DNA from 2 places in the Desulfobacca acetoxidans DSM 11109 genome. Region 2 is predicted to be linked to the other one. Evidence: riboswitches for the same ligand, from Rfam matches in the RefSeq annotation. Region 2 holds a riboswitch; the other holds the start of a gene.

Region 1 (4,833 bases), 1.1 Mb from region 2:
CGCCTTACTATACCGATAATCTGATGCACAACCTAAAGACCGAGCGGTTTTTCAAACCGCAGATGATCAACGGCCGCATGGCGAACATGGACGGTCCCATTAAGACCTTCCCCCTGCGGGGCATCAAAGACTCGCCGCCTTATCTGCACGACGGCCGCCTGTTGACTCTGGAGGATACCGTGGAATTTTTCAATCTGGTTCAAGGTCTAAATTTGACTGACCAGGAGAAGAAAGACCTCGTGGCCTTCCTGCGAGTCCTCTAATTAACAGAATTAGGGCTTGCGACTCAAGATGCAAAGGAGGATGTCATGGAAGAAAAAAAGACTATGGTCTGCACCTGTAAAAATTGCGGCAACGAGGCGGAAATGACCATCAAGTGCGAAGAGTTCATCGTGGGGACCAAGCCGGCCGAAGCTTCAGGGAAACCCGAAGCCGGGCAGGTGAAACGTACAATTGCATGTACCCAGTGCGGCAATGAAGCCGAGATGATCGTTGATCTGTAATTAATATAATAGTTCGGGGCAAAGGAGCTCCATGCCGTACTGCTCCTTTGCCCTATTACTAAATTCTGATCAAATCTCCGAATTGTCCGGCCTGATTTCCCGAGCCGGTAACTCGGGAAAATGTGTTGACAGGATCGGACCTCTCAGATTATAGTATGGCATCTGGGTACCCATGCGGGTTTAATAGGGAAGACGGAAGAGCCGTCGCGGTCCCGCCGCTGTAACCGGGGACGAACCCTGCTAAGGCCACTGTTTCCTTTGAGGGAAATGGGAAGGTGTAGGTATTAGGACGATCCGGAAGCCAGAAGACCTGCCCGGATGAATCTGGGTGGTGCGAAAGACACCAACCCGGGAACGGACCGCTCTGGACAAGCGCTCTCCGGAAATTAAGGACGAAAAAGCTGGGTTAATCCTTAAGTCCACACGGACTTAGGGATTTTTTTTTGCGGGGGGGGGCAATATGGGTCCACATGTGGGTGCACTTTGGCGTAAACCATTTCCCTGGCTTGGGGTTAATTTCTAAATGGCAATCAGCACTCGTAAGCTGATTGCCAAACGCCAAAATATTCTGAGGGGGCAGAACATGCATATTTCTGAAGGAGTTCTTAGTCCCGCGGTGTTGGGCGCGGGCGCCGCTTTGACGGCGGTGGGCACTGCCATCGGCCTGAAACAGGTTGACTATGAAGCCATTCCTCGGGTGAGTATCTTATCGGCCACTTTTTTTGTGGCTTCCCTTATCCATGTGCCGATAGGTCCGTCCAGTGTGCATCTGTTGTTGAACGGCCTTATGGGACTCTTGCTGGGTTGGGCGGCATTTCCGGCCGTTCTCATAGGACTCTTTTTGCAGGTCTTGCTTTTTCAATTTGGTGGGTTTACGGTATTGGGGGTGAACACCTTTAACGTCGCTGCTCCCGCAGTTCTCTGTTTTTATATCTTTCGGGACGTGCTGCGCCAGGAGGGGACTCTGGCAGTGGTGGCGTCTTTTGCCTGCGGGTTTTGCACCGTGTTATTGACTGCCCTGTTCACCGCCCTGTCCCTCATGTTTACCGGCGAGGGGTTTCTTACGGTAGCCAGATTGGTTGTTCTGGCTCATATTCCGGTAATGATTATCGAGGGTCTCTTTACCATGTTTGTCTTCTTTTATCTAGTTAAAGTCCGCCCGGAAATGCTAGAGAAAATATATGCCTAAAAATATTTGTCTTGAATCACTGAGTTAGGTTTTCAGGAAGCTAAAGTATGCAGACACCCATCGTTTTGACGGCCTTTGGGACCACCACGAACGCCTTTAAGACCTATGACTTTGTGGATACGATTATCCGGGAGGAGTTTCCCGGCCACGAAATTTTGTGGGCCTTTTCCTCCCGTATGGTCCTGGACCGTCTCAGGCACCGGAGAAAATTTGAAGTAAGGCATCCCCATGAAGTCCTTCAGGCCTTATCCGATAAAGGTCATACCTGGGCAGTGATTCAATCCATGCATCTGCTTTGCGGGCATGAGTTCTATCGTCTGTTGGAAGAGGTCAAACCTCTAGCCATTCGCACCAGTATCGGACTCCCTTTATTAAGTTCTTATGAGGATTACCGACAACTGGCTAAGTCATTTGATTTTAAGAATAATCTATCCGAAGGAGAAGCCCCGGTTCTGGTGGGTCATGGCACGGACCATCCATCTTGGGCCGCGTATCCGACCCTGGAAAGCATCCTGCGGGAGGTTCATGGGTCTGACTTGTATGTCGGGGTTGTGGAGGGATACCCATCTCTGAAACAGGTGTTGGAAGCAGTAACCGCAGCAAAATTTCGGAAAGTGAGGCTCATCCCGCTGATGTTGGTTGCCGGAGCGCATTTCTATGAAGACCTGTGCGAAGGAGAGGACTCATGGAAAACTGCCTTCGAGGGGGCCGGCCTAGAAGTGAACGTGGAAGCTCAGGGTATTGGCTTCAGAAAGGAAGTCATCCGGGTTTTTGTCGGCCATATTCGTGATGCTTTGGATGCCATCCCGGCATCAAACAGCCTGGCGACCAGAGTTTTAAAAAACCAGCAGCCAGAAAATCTTGGCTCTGTTCGGGTTTCGGGCGAAAATGGCTAGGGCTGCGAAGGAGACCTTTTGCCGAAAAAAGAGCCCGCCTGGGGGAGGTGTCCTTTCATCATGAGAGGTTTGGTAGTGGCTGGCACCCATAGCGGGGTGGGCAAGACTACCCTCACCCTGGGGTTATTGGCCGCCTGGCGACGGCAGGGAATATCGGTGCGGCCCTTCAAGGTGGGTCCCGACTTCATAGATCCAGGGCACCATGCCCAGGCTGCTAACAGCCTTTCTCACAATCTAGACGGCTGGATGCTTTCCCGAGAAGAAAATCTTCGCGTCTTCCGCCAGCACACCGGGACTGCGACAATAGCCGTTGTGGAAGGGGTTATGGGTCTTTTCGATGGCTACGATGGGAATACTGAGGCCGGCTGCACTGCCCAGATGGCCAAGTGGTTGGGGCTGCCGGTGCTGCTCCTGGTAGATGCCCGTTCCATGGCCCGCAGTGCCGCGGCCTTAGTGCATGGCTTTGCCACTTTCGACCGGGACCTCATCTTGGCCGGAGTAGTGTTTAATCAGGTAGGGAGCCCGACTCACCTAAGATATCTCCGTCAGGCATTAGAGCAGGCGGGGGAAGTCCGATGTTTCGGGGGCCTGCCCAGGGAAGTGGAACTGGCCATTCCAGAGCGCCATTTAGGGTTAATCACCACCGATGACCACCCCCTGAAAGAAAGCTATCTGGAGCGTCTGGCAGATTTAATCGAAAGCAATCTGGACCTGGAAGGACTGTTGGCTGTCCTCCCCGCATTGAGCCAGGGAAAGGCCTGGGAAGAAGGCCCGGTTTATTCCAGCCAGCCTTCCGAAGTGCGCCTGGCGGTGGCTCGTGATCGGGCATTCTGTTTTTATTATCCGGACAATCTGAAATGGCTGGCCCGGTGCGGCGCGGAAATAGTCCCCTTTTCGCCCCTGGATGATACGGACCTGCCTGCCGAAGTGCATGGCGTCTATCTGGGGGGCGGCTATCCGGAGCTTTTCGCCCGGCAGTTGAGCAGCAATCAGGCCATGCTCCGGATTATTCGAGAGCGGGCCGGGTCGGGAATGCCGATGTACGCCGAGTGCGGCGGTTTGATGTATCTTTCCCAGGAAATCCAAGACTTGCAGGGAGGGCGCCACGCCATGGCTAAAGTCTTGCCATTCGGTGTCCGGATGCTGCCTCGGCTCAAGACCCTGGGCTACCGGGAAGTTACGCTGGCGGCCGATGGCCTCCTGGGCCCCGCCGGGACGCGCGCTCGAGGGCACGAATATCACTACTCGGAGATGATCTCGGAACCAGTGGACCTGCCCCGGCTTTATAGACTTACTGCCAGAACCGGCGGCAAGTCCGTAGAGGAGGGCTATACCGTCAACCAGGTGTTGGCCAGTTACGTCCATCTGCACTTCGGGAGCAATCCAGAGGTTGCCTGGCATTTTGTAGGTCACTGTCGCAGGTTTAAGGAGAAAGCATGAACTGGTTCCCCCGACTTCCACGGGAAATTGAGGAGGAGAGTTTCCGCCGCATTGAGGCCCAGGCGGATTGGCGTAATCTAAGCCCGGAGGAATGGGCGGTGGCGCGGCGCATGATCCATACTACCGGTGACTTCGAATATTTGAAAAACGTGCGTTTTCATCCCCAGGCCATCGCGGCTGGAATAGCCGCCCTGCGTCAGCGACGTCCGGTGATTGCCGATACCCGTATGCTTCAAGCAGGGATCAGTACCGGCCGGCTTACCGGTCTGGGAGTTGAAATTATCTGTCTTATGGATGACCCAGAGGTGGTGCGTGAGGCCAAACGTCGTGAGATCACCAGGGCGGCGGTGGCCATTGAGCAGGCCCTTCCAAAGATATTCCGGGGAATTGTGGCCGTCGGCAATGCTCCCACGGCGTTGCTGCGTCTCCTAGAGCTCCTGGCTGCCGGAGCGCCGCCTCCGGCCCTTATCGTAGGTGTGCCGGTGGGTTTTGTCAATGCCGCCGAGTCCAAGGAAATCCTAAGCCGCCAGGATTGCCCATTTATCACCGTCCTGGGTCCGAAAGGCGGTTCAGCAGTGGCTGCCAGCATTATCAATGCCCTGGCTATTTTAATTCAGACAGAGAAATCAGCATGACTCGGAAAACAGGAACTCTTTATGGCATCGGCGTGGGACCCGGAGATCCCGAATTGATTACTCTCAAAGCCCTGAGGATTTTGGAGCAAACCCCGCACATTTACGCCTCTACATCAAGTAAAAACACATACAGTTTAGCCTTGAATATTGTCCGCTCCCATCTTCATGAG
Region 2 (4,833 bases):
AATACCAGGAGAATCACCGCTAGACTCACTAATATCCAGACATAATCTCTCTGGTTGGGGTCGCTGAACAGGATCGCGGCGGCATCAAATCCGATCATGGTGTCCTGAGGTTCCACCTGCCACGATTGCCGGTCAAAGTACGAAATCTGACGCCGTGTTTCATAATTAATGTTCATCCGCAAACTGCGTTGCTGCCCCTTGCAGCACAAAGAGAAAAACGAAAATCATATTTGTCGGAGCGGGATTAGCCTGCCCCTACAAGGGATAACTCCAAAAATAAAGGACTTTCCGGGTGGAGACTATCAAAGAGTTATTTGAACATTTGAATATCTTACAAATAACGCGGGCAGCCTCTTTTCTGATACGGTTTAAGTTGCGCGAACCTCAAGCAGCCCAAATAAGCCCCTTAACAAGGCGCATGAAAGTCCTTCGAACGATTATTTTTTATCATGCGATCAGCAGAGATACAATCCTTTCCACAATTATAGAAAACGATGGGCGCGATAGGCCAAAGGCAAACCGGTTGTAGAAATATTTATCGCACACCGAAGCCGGTTTATCATTGACAAAGGCGGGAGGATTAAGTATGAATTAGATGTTGGTCAGCATCCCGGAACACGGTGTAAATCCGTGGCGGTCCCGCCGCTGTAATCGGGGACGAGGAGGGCGAAGGGAATATCCCGGCCACTGCCGCAGGCCACTGCGGTGGGAAGGTTGCGCCTTCAACGGTTAATCCGAAAGCCAGAAGACCTGCTGTTCCAGACACAATTTAGTGAACTGCTTATGGTAAAGGGAGTTCCGTATCATACGGGATTCCCTTTTTTATTTTAATCCTAAGGAGGATGGAAGATGCAACAAAAGGTCATTACCCCAGATTCTTCCAAAAAACTTGCCCCCATCGGTTACCGCTATAGCTGCAAATCCGATGGCACCAACACTGGCCTATCCCACTACATTCTGTTGGACAACAAGAAGTAAGATAAGGATGCACTCTTGAAACCTGCAACATCGCTTGCCGGGGTCTCTGCCAATGTGGGGCAGGGCCCCCGCTTTTCCCTGATGGATATCGGTCATCCCGATTACGCCGTCCTCATCGAAGGGGATACCGGTTTCTGGACCCTGGTTCCCCGGGCCGAGGCTGGAGAATACTTATTAGGCAACTTCATACCCCAGATATTCATGGAACACCAGGAACACTTTCAGCGGGAGATGCAAACCCTGCGCTTTGAGCTGATCCCCTCGGCGGTCTATTTTAACCCTACAGAACGATGCAACCTAAATTGCTCCTACTGTTATATCCCCAGCGACATCCGGCTCGGCGGGATGGATATGCCGCCGTTGCGGCTCCTCCAAGCATTAGAGATGTTGTCGGATTACTTCGGCCGTACCCTGCCGGAGGGTGTCATGCCGCAGATTATATTTCATGGCAGCGAACCGATGATGGTCAGGGATGCGGTTTTTGCCGGGATTGAACGATACGGCAACCGCTTTCGCTTCGGCATCCAGACCAATGGCACTATGCTGGACGATGCAGCATTAGCTTTTATCCAGGCGCACCAGGTCAGCCTGGGCCTCTCCCTGGACGCTCCGGTAGCGGATATTGCTGATCAAACGCGGAAAAACTGGCAGGGCCGCGGGGTATACGGTGTAGTAGCTCCTCTCTTGGACCGGTTAGCAGATTACCCAAACTACAGTGTCATCTGCACCGTCACCCAAACCAATGTAGACCGTTTGACAGACATGGTAGAATTTCTTCATGGCGCCGGTGTCAGGGTGGCCATGCTCAATCCGGTACGTTGCACTCAACCCGGAGGCCGTGATCTCAAACCGGATGACCAAGTCTTTGCCCGACACTTCAGTGCCGCCCTAGAGCGGAGCCATGATCTGTTTCAGGCCACCGGCCGCAAACTGGTCATCGCCAATTTTGCCAATATCCTCATAGGCATCGTAGCACCGTTGGCCCGCCGCCTGATGTGCGACATCTCTCCCTGCGGCGGCGGACGCTGTTTCTTTGCCCTGTCAGCCAGAGGTGACCTCTTCCCCTGCAGCGAGTTCATCGGCATCCCGGAATTTAGGGGGGGCAATCTCTTCAACACTCCGGTGGAGGACATCCTCAGAACCCGCCCCTTCCAGGACATGACCAGCCGCAAGGTGGAGGATTTCGAACCCTGCCGAAGCTGCGCCATTCGCCATTTCTGCGGTGCTCCCTGCCCTGCGGAGATTTATATGTGCTCTCAAACCCTGCATGCTCCGGCTCCATACTGCGAATTTTATGTGGAGCAGGCCAAGTTCGCTTTCCGGGTCATTGCCGCTGGTCAAGTAGACAACTATGTTTGGGATGGCTGGAAGGAGGGTACCGAACAGAGTTTTGCTCTCCCCACCATATCATCTATCTGACCTATTCGATCCCAATCTCCGGGTTTCCAATTGGAGAACAACTTATACCAATCCCCAATTAAAAAAGCAGGGCGAACCTTGTGTTCGCCCACATCTTTAGCAGAACACAGGATTCGCCCCTATAGCAATAGGTTCTAAGGAACACAACGAAGCATGAAAACAGAACCGTGGCGGCTGCTCACAATAATGCCTTTTCGGCCCACTGCCCACCGCTCACCGCCCACTGTTTTCATATAACGACAATGAGGTTTAGGTCTTGACGATGAGCAGCGGACAGGGCGCCTGGGTCATCACCTGCTCGGTAACGCTTCCCATGAAGAGGCGCTTGAGGCCCGTCCGGCCGTGGGAACCCATGATTATAAGATTAACCTGCTCTTCCCGGCCAAGGTCCACAATGGCTTTTGGGGCCTTGCTTACCCGCAGGAATTCGCGGGTGGCGATGCCCATGGCCTCGGCCTCGGTCTTGACTTCGGAAAGGTAGCCTTTGACGCCCCGCATTAGATTATCTTTGAGGTTGACGTCGCCATACAGTTGAAATGGCAGGTCCAGGGCTGAGAGGATCAGCAATTCGCTGTTATATGACTTCGCCAGGTCCAGGGCGCGATCTACGATCTTGACGCTGGCTTCCGAACCATCCACGGCCAGCAAGATCTTTTTCCAGTTCAGGCTCGCATGTTCCGGAATAACCAGCACATCCTTTGTGCTGTAGCCGATAACCTTGGCCGTGGGGCCACTCATAAAGAATCGTATAATTCCCTGGTCTTCGCGTAAACCCATAACAACCAGGTCAAAGTCTTCACTGGCAGCGATGTCGGCAATTACCTCATGAGGCTCGCCCACCGGACAGGCTACCGATATTTCTACCCCCGCCTCGGCGGCCAGGTCCAGGGCCAGGGACGCGGCTTGGTCACACGGGGCTCGCATGAGCTTCTCTATCTCACCCACCCCGGCAAACCGCAGGTCACCATGATAGGGCGGCACAACCGAAATAACCGAGATACCGTTTTGGGTCAGTTTGAAGGTTTCCTGCAAGGCGTGCAGACTTGATGCAGCCCCATCAACCGGCACCAGTATTTTCTTATATTTTGCCATAATTTTCGCTACCTACGGTAAGATGCAGCCTCTCTGCCCTTTTGGCCTTTACCATCGCCCCGATGATGATCACTGCACCGGTGAGCAGAGCAATGCACATAGAGATAAAGCTGGCCGAGTTTAATATCGTGAGGAGACCGTCATCCCAGTTTAGCACTCCGAGTTGCTTGAGATACTTGGGAATGGCCAGACCACGACTTACCGCCACGATGAGCATAATTGTTCCCATGACGATTTTGATCATGTGCTCTTTGACATAGGTAGTGCCGATGGCGCCCAACTGCACTCCTAAAAGAGAGCCGGCCAGAATAATCAGGGTCAGGCGGATATCCACCATGCCCATAATCGCCCACTTAACAGTTCCGCCGAAACCCATGATAAAGGCAACCACCAGCTCGGTAGCCGAAGAGATCAGAGAGGAGGCGCCGATCACATAGATCATACCGGGCACGCCGATAAATCCCCCCACGGCAATAGTGGCAGCCAGCACGCCGGTGGCAAAACCCACGGGCAGCACAAACCATAACGAGATATTTACATCAGCGGTTTTAAAGTAGATCATGGGAGGTAGGTTAATTTTCTGGAGCTTTTGCGCCAGCGTTACCGTCAACTCGGTCTTCTCCGACCTATCACTCTTCATGGCATCCCAGAAGACATACCCGCCTACCACAATGAGCACGACGACAAACGAAATGCTCACGTACAGGTTGGAGCCGGCCTGCCCCCAGGCCGCCAGAATCATTTCCTGAACCTTGATACCCAGATATACCCCCACGGACGCCGAAGAGGCCATGATCAATCCCATTTTGATATCTACCTGGCCATACTTCCAGCGTTTATAGGCGCCTACCATGGCCTTGGGGAATTTATGGCACATGTTGCTGGCTACCGCTACCGGCCCGGCGACCCCCAGGCTCATCATGCCGGGCGTCAGGACAAAAGCCCCGCCGGAGCCGATAAAACCGCTTACCAGACCGCCAATAAAGCCAACAATAAACAAGAAACTGATGTTGAGCACATTAAGATCGATGAAATTAATAACTTCTCCTTCCACTGTCGCCTCCTTTAAAGTGATCCGCTGTAACAGGGAATATGATAAGGGTGATACACTCCACGCTAATGCCAGCCCTTCTCAGGGACCTGTGGAGGAGCGGGGTAACCCCGCTCCTACGATTCGATGACGAATAATGTTTCTGCAGGATTAAGCGTTCAGGCGCAGCTCCGGCCGGGGGCGTTTCCTCGCCACAGGCCGCTTGGCAGCCGTCGGCTGGACCGTCTGTTTGGGCGCCTCAATACCTAAGGCCGACCAGAAGTAGTTGGCGAAGGCGCCGTGAACAAAAGAAA

The links. Region 2 has a riboswitch for cobalamin ahead of cbpA (modified peptide precursor CbpA). Riboswitches for the same ligand answer to the same signal wherever they lie in the genome.
Region 1: another riboswitch for cobalamin. It lies ahead of cbiM (cobalt transporter CbiM); the one in region 2 lies ahead of cbpA (modified peptide precursor CbpA).

What each region holds. Positions count from the first base shown of each region.
Region 1 is NC_015388.1:2,493,001-2,497,833, reverse strand. Features, by position in the region: gene DESAC_RS11175 (cytochrome b6) at 1-263, shown strand, start outside; gene DESAC_RS11170 (hypothetical protein) at 309-503, shown strand; cobalamin riboswitch at 651-835, shown strand; gene cbiM (cobalt transporter CbiM) at 1,087-1,692, shown strand; gene DESAC_RS11160 (sirohydrochlorin cobaltochelatase) at 1,740-2,588, shown strand; gene DESAC_RS11155 (cobyrinic acid a,c-diamide synthase CobB) at 2,607-4,028, shown strand; gene DESAC_RS11150 (precorrin-8X methylmutase) at 4,025-4,663, shown strand; gene cobI (precorrin-2 C(20)-methyltransferase) at 4,660-4,833, shown strand, end outside.
Region 2 is NC_015388.1:1,405,363-1,410,195, reverse strand. Features, by position in the region: gene DESAC_RS06075 (GGDEF domain-containing protein) at 1-176, opposite strand, end outside; cobalamin riboswitch at 566-772, shown strand; gene cbpA (modified peptide precursor CbpA) at 850-978, shown strand; gene cbpB (peptide-modifying radical SAM enzyme CbpB) at 994-2,397, shown strand; gene DESAC_RS06060 (universal stress protein) at 2,647-3,489, opposite strand; gene DESAC_RS06055 (sulfite exporter TauE/SafE family protein) at 3,476-4,543, opposite strand; gene DESAC_RS15140 (putative universal stress family protein) at 4,691-4,833, opposite strand, start outside.